One region of the Streptomyces sp. NPDC056580 genome, then DNA from elsewhere that is predicted to be linked to it. Evidence: riboswitches for the same ligand, from Rfam matches in the RefSeq annotation. Region 1 holds a riboswitch; the other holds the start of a gene.
What was found. A riboswitch is a leader RNA that binds a small molecule or an ion and turns the genes downstream of it on or off. The one in region 1 is predicted to bind cyclic di-AMP.
Positions count from the first base shown of each region.

Region 2: linked by a shared signal. The riboswitch ahead of ACFQ9Z_RS23790 (transglycosylase SLT domain-containing protein) and the one ahead of ACFQ9Z_RS10005 (peptidoglycan DD-metalloendopeptidase family protein) in region 1 are both predicted to bind cyclic di-AMP.

Region 1 is NZ_JBHTVE010000004.1:243,262-248,575, reverse strand. Features, by position in the region: gene ACFQ9Z_RS10015 (TetR/AcrR family transcriptional regulator) at 1-74, shown strand, start outside; gene ACFQ9Z_RS10010 (SGNH/GDSL hydrolase family protein) at 249-1,034, opposite strand; gene ACFQ9Z_RS10005 (peptidoglycan DD-metalloendopeptidase family protein) at 1,287-2,270, opposite strand; cyclic di-AMP (ydaO/yuaA leader) riboswitch at 2,275-2,468, opposite strand; gene ACFQ9Z_RS10000 (alpha-galactosidase) at 2,739-4,835, opposite strand; gene ACFQ9Z_RS09995 (tyrosine-protein phosphatase) at 5,007-5,314, shown strand, end outside.
Region 2 is NZ_JBHTVE010000010.1:233,817-239,130, reverse strand. Features, by position in the region: gene fahA (fumarylacetoacetase) at 1-260, opposite strand, end outside; gene ACFQ9Z_RS23795 (HAD family hydrolase) at 567-1,379, shown strand; gene ACFQ9Z_RS23790 (transglycosylase SLT domain-containing protein) at 1,416-1,901, opposite strand; cyclic di-AMP (ydaO/yuaA leader) riboswitch at 1,903-2,087, opposite strand; gene ACFQ9Z_RS23785 (polyprenyl synthetase family protein) at 2,621-3,631, shown strand; gene ACFQ9Z_RS23780 (outer membrane lipoprotein carrier protein LolA) at 3,879-5,093, shown strand; gene ACFQ9Z_RS23775 (ATP-binding cassette domain-containing protein) at 5,143-5,314, shown strand, end outside.

The sequences.
Region 1 (5,314 bases):
AGGAGTGGGTGGACGACGCCCTGGCCCGTGAGCTGGGCCTGCGGCCGGGCGAACTGACCACCCGCGGACGCTGAGCCGGCCGGCCCGCGCGGAACCCCGGGCCGGGCGCCCTTCCGGGCCACCGCCCGGAAGCATCGCGCCGGCCTGACGCCGGGGAACGGGGTCGCGGGCCGGGTCCCGCCCGAGGCGCGGGCGTGCCCCGTGCCGGCACGGGGCCGGCACGGGTGCGGGCGCGCCGTGGACCGGGGTCAGGCGACCGCGGCGATGCGCGTCTTGATGTCGTCCGGCGACAGGGCGCCCTTCGCCGTGATGTGGTCCCCGGAGGACTGGCCGCGCAGCCGGCGTCCGATCCACGGGACGAGGTACTCGCGGGCCCAGTGGACGTCGTCCCGGCGGATCTCCAGGGTGCCCCGGGGCGGGAGCGGGGGCCAGGCCTGCTCCGGGTCGGCCGGGATCTCCAGGCCGAGGACCTGCCCGGCCCGCAGCGCCACGCGCGTGTGCCCCTCGGGCGAGAGGTGGAGCCGGTCGTTGTCCCAGGCCCTGCGGTCCTGGACGGACTTCAGGGACCACAGGTCCAGCACCGGGCAGCCGTACCGGTCGGCGATGGCGCGGACGTGCCCGTTGTAGGTGGCGATCTTGCCGCGCAGGTGCTTGAGCACCGGCACGCCCCGGGTGTCGAAGCCGGTCGTCACCATCACCGTGCCCGCGGCCGCCGCGAGGCGGGCGACGGCCCGCTCGAAGCGCTCGGCCACCTCGTCGGGGTCGGTGCCGGGCCGGATGATGTCGTTGCCGCCCGCGCAGAAGGAGACCAGGTCCGGAGCCAGTTCGACCGCCTGCGGGAGCTGGTGCTCGATGATCTGGTCGAGGAGCTTCCCGCGGACCGCTAGGTTGGTGTAGTTGAAGTCGCCCTCGGGGCGCCGGTCGGCGAGCAGGACCGCGAACCGGTCGGCCCAGCCCACGAACGCCCCGTCGGGCCCGGGGTCGCCGACGCCCTCGGTGAAGCTGTCCCCCACCGCCACGTACGACCCGATCACTGATGTGTTGTCACTCTTCGAATCGTCTGCCACGTCGGACCATGATTCACCTTCGGATGTGACCTACGCGACCGTAGGCAGGGGTTGACTAACGGTGAGATGAGACACCCGTAAAGAATTTGCCAACCCAGGAATAGAGCCGCTACGCGGACCGTCCGGGCACACCGGAGGCCGGACCCGGGGATCGGGGGTCCGGCCTTCGGAGGCGTGTCGGGCGGGTGGTGGTGCGTCGCGCGCCCCTGACGGGAGCGACTAGAGGGCGACGCCGTGCGAGCGCAGGTAGGCGACCGGGTCCACGTCCGAGCCGTAGTCCGGCGTGGTGCGGATCTCGAAGTGCAGGTGCGGTCCGGTCACGTTGCCGGTCGCGCCGGACAGGCCGACCTGCTGACCGGCGGTCACCGTCTGACCGGCCGACACCGAGAGCCGGGAGAGGTGGGCGTACTGGGCGTAGTAGCCGTCGTTCAGCTTGACGACGACCTGGTTGCCGTACGCGCCGCCCCAGCCGGCGGAGACGACGGTGCCGGCCCCGACGGCCTTGAGGGAGGTGCCGGTGGGGACGACGAAGTCGACGCCGGTGTGGTAGCCGCTGGACCACATGCTGCCCGCCACGTGGTAGCCGGTGCCGACGGTGGGGACCGTGACCGGCAGGGTGTAGCCGCCGGCCGGGGCGGCGGCCGGCACGGCCTCGGCCGTCCGGGCCGCGGGGGACGCCTGGGTGGCCGGGGCGGCCTTCGCCGGGGCCACCGCCCGGGCGTCCGACGGCCGCGCGGACCGCGCGGTGTCCGAGGATGCGGCGTTCGAGGTGGCGGTGTCGGAGGAGGCGGTGTCGGAGGAGGCGGAGGTCCCGGTGCGGGCCGGGGCTGCGGCCTTCTTGCCGAGCGACAGCTTCAGACCCGGGTGGATCAGCGCCGGATCCTCGCCGACGGCCTGCCGGTTGTCCGCGTAGAGCCGCTGCCAGCCGCCGCTCACACGCTGCTCGTCGGCGATCCGCGCGAGGCAGTCGCCGGACTTCACCGTGTAGGTGCGGGCACCGGCGTCCCGTTGGACGGCCGCCGTGCTCTGCACGGTCTTCACCGGCCGCACGGCCGCCCCGGTGACGGGCTGGGCGGTGGCGGCGTGCGCTCCGGCGGCCCCCAGCAGGGGCAGGGCCAGGGCGGCGCCGCCGGTTCCGGCGACGGCGATGGACCGGGTGAAACGCCGGGTCCTGGGACGGCGGTGCTTACCCTTCGCGGGCATGGCGCATTCCTCTCCGGCGCCTGCGGGGTGAGCTGTCGGGTTCGGGCTGGAGTTGCCCTGCCGCGCGATGCGCGGCTGCACCCCGAGCCTGTCGCGGAGACCGGGACAGGCGGTCGTGCCTGGTGGGTCCCCCGCTCCTGCCGATCACGGGTCATGTGTGGGGTTCCGGGCGGCGGCAGGATTCGGCGTTCCGTCCGGATCGGTGGTGAACGTAAGCGAGCTGGTGACAGGGAGACAAGCGGCCGATTCCCGGCTTTCGGGCACCAGAAGATCGAAAAGGGGGATTCGCGGTCACCGTGTGTGCATTCCGGGCCGCGCGGCTTCCTCAAGTCCCCGGCCGCTCATGGGGATCAGGTGGACATGATGAACAGCGGACGGTCACGCCTATGACGCTGCTCACACGCTCCCCCACCAGGTCCCCTCATCTCAGGACAAGTTGGAGTGAAGAATCGAACCTGGTCAGAAGGATCATATGCGGCGCAGGCGGATGACCGTCGCGTCCAGGTCGCCGCGCAGGCCGGTCCGCACCCCGTGGTGCAGCAGCACGGCACCTCGGTGCACTTCGCCCGTTTCACGGCATTCGTACGACGCCGCCGGGTCTAGTCCGCGCAGCCGCACGCGCGGTACCGGCTCGCCGTAGCTCTGCGCCTGGAGGCAGGCCAGGACCACCGTCTCGTCCCCCAGCAGGTACTGGACGGCGCTCAGGCCTCCCGCCGGGGGCCGCAGCCGGTACAGGTCGCCGCGCTGGACGAGCGGCCGGATCTCTTTGTAGAGGGCCACCCACTCACGGGCCTCGGCCAGCTCACCGTCGGTCCACTCGGTGAGGTCGCCCCCGACCCCGAGCACGCCCGCCATGGCGCTGACGAACCGGAAGCGCAATGAACTCGACCTGCCGTTGAGCTGGGTGTTGGGACTGTCGGTGACCCAGGCCGCCATCACGCGCGCGGGATGGATCTGGCTGAAACCGTGCTGGATGGCGAGCCGGTCGAGCGGGTCGGTGTTGTCGGAGGTCCACACCTGGTCCGTGCGGCTCAGCACCCCGAGGTCGATCCGCCCGCCGCCGCCCGAGCAGGACTCGAAGGCGACCCCGGGGTGGGCGGCGCGCAACCGGTCCAGCAGGGCGTACAGCGCGCGGACGTGGTCGACCCAAAGGCGCTGCGGGTACGGCTCCCCCGGCCACCCGGCGTCGGTGAAGCAGCGGTTGAAGTCCCACTTCACGTAGTCGATCGGGGCGCCGGACAGCAGGCCGTCCAGCCGCTCCCACAGGTACTCCTGGACGTCCTCGCGGGCGAGGTTGAGGACGAGCTGGTTGCGCAGTTCGGTCCGCCTGCGGCCCGGCTGGTACTGGACCCAGTCGGGGTGGGCGCGGTACAGGTCGCTGTCCGGGTTGACCATCTCCGGCTCGACCCAGACGCCGAACCTCATGCCGAGGCCGTGCACCTGGTCGGCCAGGGGCTTGAGGCCGTGCGGGAAGCGGTCCGGGTTCGGGGCCCAGTCACCGAGGCCCGCCCGGTCGCTGGTGCGGGCGCCGAACCAGCCGTCGTCGACGACGAACAGCTCGACGCCGATGCCGGCCGCCCGCCGGGCGAGCGCCGCCTGCTGCTCCTCGGAGATGTCGAAGAACGTCGCCTCCCAGGAGTTGAACAGCACCGGCCGGTCCCGCCCGGCGTCCGGGATCACGTGCGCGCGCTGGTAGGCGTGCCAGGTCCGGCTGGCCCCGCCGAAGCCGCCGTCGCTCCACAGGCCCGCGAAGACGGGGGTGGTGTACGACTCCCCCGGCTCCAGGAGCAGCAGGCCCGAGTCGTCGTGGCCGGCGCCGCCGGTGATCTGCACGCGCGCGTCCGGGAGTTGCGCGACCGCGATCCGCCAGGAGCCCGACCAGCCGAGCGCGCAGCCGTAGACCTCGCCGCGCTCCTCGGTGGCGTCGGTGTCGAGGGCGACCCAGGGCAGGTGCTGGTGGCCGGTGTGGCCGCGGCGGCTGCCGATGACCTTCTCGCCGTGGGTGAGCGGCGCGCGGGTGAGCAGGGACTCGGCGGCCCAGCGGCCGTGGAGCTGGGACAGCCGCCAGCCGTCGCGGTCGGGCAGGGTCCAGGTGGCGGCGTCGGCGCGCAGCAGTTCCACGCGCGCGTGCCCGCGGTTGTCCAGGGTGACCCAGCGCTCCACGACGTCGCCGCGCATCCGGTGGTGCAGGGTGATCGCCAGTCCGTCGTCGTCGAAGCGCAGCCGCAGCTCCGCGCCCTCGGCGCCGCCTTCCGGGCCGTCCGCCACCTCGTAGGACACGAAGTGCCACTCGGTGCCGCGCCGCTCGCCGGTGCGCACGGACAGGGCGGGACGGACGAAGCGGGGGCCGCCCTCGACGGGGTACTCCTCGCGGCCGTCGAGCGGGGACTCGAAGGGCCGGTAGCCGGGCAGCGGGCTCCGGGCCAGGGCCTCGGCGTCGGCGAGCGCGATGCGCGGGCCCCAGTGGAGGTGGAGCAGTTCGTCCGCCTCCGTCAGGTGCAGCGCGTAGCCGCTGGTGGGCCCGGTCAGGAGCCAGGTGCGACCGTTCTCGGCGATGTCCACCATCGAGACCTCACAGGTGCCAACAGATCCGCTCAGGTGCGCACATCATCGGGGCCCGTGCGCTCGGCTGGCAACGCCTGTGGACAACTCGTTGCCCGAGGTGACGGTGTCGTATCGTCGTCGCAGCGCCCGCCGGCGAACCGAGCCGGCGGGGTCCGACCGGGAGGAGCCCCCGTGACGCAGCAGGTCCCGTCGACCGAGCCCGAGCTGGCCGGCGTGCGCAACTTCCGCGACGTGGGCGGAATGCCGACCGTGGACGGCCGGCGGGTGCGCCGGGGGGTGCTGTTCCGCAGCGGCCACCTCGCGCACGCGACGGAGGAGGACGCCGCCTACCTCGGCTCCCTGGGCCTGCGCACGGTGTTCGACTTCCGCAACGCGGCCGACCACAGGCTGGAGGGCCCGGACGTCGACCTGCCGGGCGTGCGGAACGTCAACCTGCCGCTGAGCGACCCGGCGGACGGCGCCGAGTTCTGGAAGATGGT
Region 2 (5,314 bases), on a different contig from region 1:
ACCGTCACCCACGCCGTCAGCGCGCGCCGCACGTCCGACCACGCCGTGCGGCCGGCCGCCAGCAGCGGGTTGAGGGTGGCCTGCGCGAGCAGGGAGACGTACGGCGAACCGAGCGCGGCGGCCGCGGCGCCCGCGTCGAGGACGTGGTCACCGAGCCGGACGCCGACCCTGCGCTCCGTGCTGCCGGAGGGCGAGAACACACCGTAGGGAAGGTTGTGCGGGCCGAAGGGGTCGCCCTCGGGGACGTCGAAGGGGGGCATGGGGTGCTGCCTCACTCTCATCCGGGCCATGCATGGCGATGCGTTCCATGTGATCGCGCCACACGTTACGGCCGGGACCCATGTCTTGGGCAGTGCCGACAGGGTTGTCCGGCCGATGTCCGGAAAGAGGACGCGGACGGGGTGAGGGCCGGTAGCCGGACAGGGGTGGGCGGAGCGGTGCGGGGCCGGGGACGGGGTGGGCGCGCCTCCCGAGGCGGGTCGGGGGGCGCCGGACCGCGGCCGCGGGCCCAAGTCCGGGAAGATCCAGATGAGTCGGCGGGGCGCCGCGGTCCGTATTCTCTGATCATGGCCGCACCCCCCGCATACGCACTGATCGCCACCGATCTGGACGGGACGCTGCTGCGCGGCGACGACACCGTCTCCGACCGGTCGCTCGCCGCTCTGGAGCGGGTGGCGCGGGCCGGCGCCCGGCACCTGGTGGTGACGGGCCGGCCGGCTCCCCGGGTACGGCCGCTGCTGGCCGCCCTGGGCTGCACGGGGCTCGCGGTGTGCGGGCAGGGGGCGCAGGTCTACGACGCCGGCTCCGGCCGCCTGCTGTGGTCGGTGCGGCTGGACCGGGAACTGGCGGAGACCGCGCTCGGCAAGATCGAGGCCGAGGTGGGGCAGGTCTTCGCGGCCGTCGACCAGGACGGCGTGGACGGGCTCACCCTGATCGAACCCGGGTATCTGATGCCCCACCCGACCCTGCCCGCCGTGCGGGTCGGCCGGCGCGACGACCTGTGGCGCGAGCCCATCAGCAAGGTGCTGCTGCGCCACCACAGGCTGTCGGACGACGAGTTGGCGGCGACCGCGCGTGCGGCGGTGGGCTCGCTGGCCACGGTCACCATGTCGGGGCCGGGCACGGTGGAGCTCCAGCCGTGCGGGGTCACCAAGGCGACGGGGCTCGCGCTGGCCGCCGACCGTCTGGGGATCGCCGCCGGCCGGGCGCTGGCCTTCGGGGACATGCCCAACGACATCCCCATGTTCGACTGGGCCGGCCGCGGGGTCGCCATGGCCAACGCCCATCCCGAACTCAAGGCGGTCGCGGACGAGGTCACTACGTCCAACGAGGACGACGGCGTCGCCGTCGTCCTCGAAGGACTGTTCCCGGCCCACTGACCGGGACCGCGGCGGGCGCCCCGCCGCGGGGGCCGGTCAGTAGGCGCCGAAGACGTTGTCGATCGAGCCGTAGCGAGCGGCCGCGTAGTTGCAGGCGGCGGTGATGTTCGCGACCGGGTCGTAGATGTCGAAGGACGTTCCGGCCACGTGGTAGCTGTTGAAGGTCGGGTCGATGACCTGGAGCAGACCCTTGGACGGGATGCCCTTGGCCGCGTTGGAGTCCCACAGGTTGATGGCGCGCGGGTTGCCCGAGGACTCGCGGATGATGTTGCGGTGGATGCCGTTGTAGGTGCCCGGGATGTGCTTCTCCGCCATGATCGCGAGGGACTCGCGGATCCACCCGTCGAGGTTGTTCGGGTACCCGGCGACGGTGGTGCCGGACGAGCTGGTGGAGTCGGCCGCGGAGGCGCTGGTGGCGCCGACGACCGGAAGGGCGAGCAAGGCGGCGCCGGTGCCGAGCACGGCGAGCTTGCGGGCGAGGCGACCGGTGCGGAAGCGGCGGTTCTGAGCGGCAGCAGGCATGGAAGTTCCTCTCCGTCGCCTGCGAGGTGAGCTGTCGGGTTCGGGCGGGGAGGTGCCCGGCCGTGCCGCTCTGCGCGGCACGGCTTCACCCCTTGCCGTTCCGGTGACGACACGCGTCGTCCGGTCCGGCGAACTTACCTGGGTCCCCCGCTCCTGCCGTACGAATGAGTTCGTCGATGGGTGGTGTCGAGCGGCGGCAGGATTCGGCGTTCCGCTCGACTGGCCGGGAACGTATGCGAGAGCACATGTCCGGAACAAGTGTTGGATTCACGTAAAAGCCAAGTTGACCTTGTTCTGTTCCGTTTTGAGTGCTTGATCCTTTGCGACTGCCAATGCTCAACTGGCCGTCCGTGCAAGGGCGGACCGGCTGCCGGCCGGGCCGGACGGGCCCGTCGCGGGGCGTGACCCAACTCACGAAATAGCGAAGTATTCCAAATCCGACATAGGGGATTTGACCGTGGCAATGGATCGGGCTGGTGTGCCCCGCCGGATGCCCCGTGGCTGATTTGCCTACGTTCCAAAAGGAGTATTAAGGAACTAAATGTCCGTATTAGTGGATGGTCGGCGATGTGCCGACCGTGGTCCTGTGCCGTCCCTGCCGGACCGGTGGCCGCCCTCGGTGATCGAAACAGGACCGGATACGCTGACTTGAGTGAGGGCAGCGACCTATCGACAAACCGCGTAATCGCCAGCAGACACCAGCAGACAGGAGACCCCTCGTGACCGTCGTCGGGCCGTTCGGGCTGAGCGTGCGGGACCAGGCTCTGGAAGCCGATGTCCAGGCCGGATTGACGGCTGTCGAGGAAGGCTTGCTCGAGGCCACCAAGAGCGAGGTCCCGTTCATCACGGAGGCCGCGCAGCACCTCGTACGGGCCGGCGGGAAGCGGTTCCGGCCGCTCCTGGTGATGCTCGCGGCGCAGTTCGGCGACCCGTACGCGCCCGGCGTCGTGCCGTCGGCCGTGGTCGTGGAGCTGACCCACCTGGCCACGCTGTACCACGACGACGTCATGGACGAGGCGTCCGTGCGGCGCGGGGTGGACAGCGCGAACACGCGCTGGGGCAACTCCGTCGCCGTCCTCACCGGCGACTTCCTGTTCGCCCGCGCCTCCCAGATCCTCGCCGACCTCGGCCCCGAGGCGGTCCGCGTGCAGGCCCTCGCGTTCGAGCGGCTGGTCACCGGGCAGATCCTGGAGACCGCGGGCCCCTCGGACGGACGCGACCCGGTCGAGCACTACCTGGACGTGCTCGGCGGCAAGACCGGCTCCCTGGTGGCGGTGTCCTGCCGGTTCGGCGCGATGATGTCCGGCGCCGACGAGACGGTCGTCGACGTGCTGACCCAGTACGGCGAGCGGCTCGGGGTCGCCTTCCAGCTCGCGGACGACGTCCTGGACATCGCCTCCGACTCGCACGAGTCCGGCAAGACGCCGGGGACCGACCTGCGCGAGGGCATCCCGACGCTGCCCGTGCTCCGGCTGCGCGAGCGCGCCGCCCGCCTGGCGCTGCCCGAGGACATCGCGCTGTGCGAGCTGCTGGACTCCGACCTCGGCGACGACGCCCGTCTCGACGAGGCGCTGACCGCGCTCCGCGCGCACCCCGCGCTGGAGCAGGCCCGCCGCGACACCGTCCGCTACGCGGAGGAGGCGCGCTCCGCGCTGGCCCCGCTGCCGGAGTGCGACTCCAAGGCGGCGCTGCTCGAACTGTGCGACGCGGTGGTGCACCGGGCCGGCTGAGCCCCCCCGTACACGGACCGAGGGCGGTGACTCCCGCACGACCCCTACGGGTCGGGGGAGACACCGCCCTCGGGTGTCATACCGCAGGCGTACACGGAGTTGGTGCCGTGGTCTGACGCCTCCTCACGGCCGATTTGGTCATATGGAAGCCACGGAAATCACCAATCCTCACCGATTCGGGTGAGAATGGCGGCTCAGGTGGACCAGTGTGGGGACAGCCGCCGCCGACGACGGAGGTAAGGCACAGATGGCACCGTACGAATCCGACGACGCAACGGCCGCCGCGCGTGACGAGGACCTGCCCACCGGACGCCGCAAGGCCGCCCGGTACGTGGTCCCGGTCGCGGTGGTGGGGGTGGCGGCGGCCACGATCGGGCTGGTTCCGGCGCTCGCCGACTCCGGTGACCCCGATCTGCCGAAGATCACCGCGCAGCAGCTCATCGACAAGATCGCCAAATCGGACGTGCAGCAGCTCTCCGGCACGGTGAAGGTCAGCACCGACCTCGGTCTGCCGGACCTCGGCGGCCTGGAGAGCGGACTGATGTCCGGGGCGGCCCGGGGCGACGGCGGCGGCTCCTCCGCCGACCCGCAGTCCAAGCTGACCGAACTGGTCTCCGGCACGCACACGCTGCGCGTGGCCGCCGACGGACCGGACCGGCAGAAGCTGTCGCTGCTGGAGAGCGGCTCCGAGTACAGCCTCGTCCACGACGGCAAGGACGTCTGGGGCTACGACAGCAAGAGCAACGAGGTCTACCACTCCGCCGGCGCCGAGTCCGGCGGGCGGCACCGGACCGGGCAGCCGCCGGCCACGCCCAAGAACTTCGCCGACGAGGCCCTGAAGGCCGTCGACGACACCACGTCGGTGACCGTCGACGGCACCGCGCGGGTCGCCGGCCGCGACGCCTACAAACTGCTGATCAGGCCCAGGCAGTCCGGCACCACGGTCGGCGCGATCAGCATCGCCGTGGACGCGCGGACCGGCCTGCCGCTGAAGTTCACCCTCACCCCGCGCAGCGGCGGCGCCGCCGTGCTCGACGCGGGCTTCACCCAGGTCTCCTTCGCCGCGCCGGCCGCCTCCACCTTCGACTTCACCCCGCCCAAGGGCGCGAAGGTCACCGAGGAGAAGAAGGGCGCCGAGGCGCCGGAGCACACCCGGGAGCACGCCACCAAGGGCGGTGAGGACCTCGCCGGGGGCCTGAACGGCGCCACCGTGCTCGGCAAGGGCTGGACGTCGGTCGCGAGCTTCGACACCGGCGGCGGGGCCGGCCTGCCGTCCGGCGGCCAGGGCGGCGCGCTCGGCGGCTTCCTCGGCTCGCTCGGCGACCAGGTCTCCGGCAAGTTCGGCAAGGGCACGGTGTTCTCCACCCGCCTGGTCAACGCCCTGATCACCGACGACGGCAAGGTGTACGCCGGCGCGGTGACCAAGGACGCGCTGGTGAAGGCGGCGAACGCGGGGAAGTAATCCTCCCTGGGCAAGGGGCAGGGCAGGAGCGGGCACCGAGGGGGAGCCGATGGACGGACCGTCCGCCGCGGAGAGTGAGCCGGCAGACGCGCCGGAGCACGTGATCGCCACGCGCGGCCTCACCAAGCGCTACCGCGGCGGACAGCTCGCCGTCGACGGTCTCGACCTGACCGTCCCGGCGGGCAGCGTCTTCGGCTTCCTCGGCCCGAACGGCTCCGGCA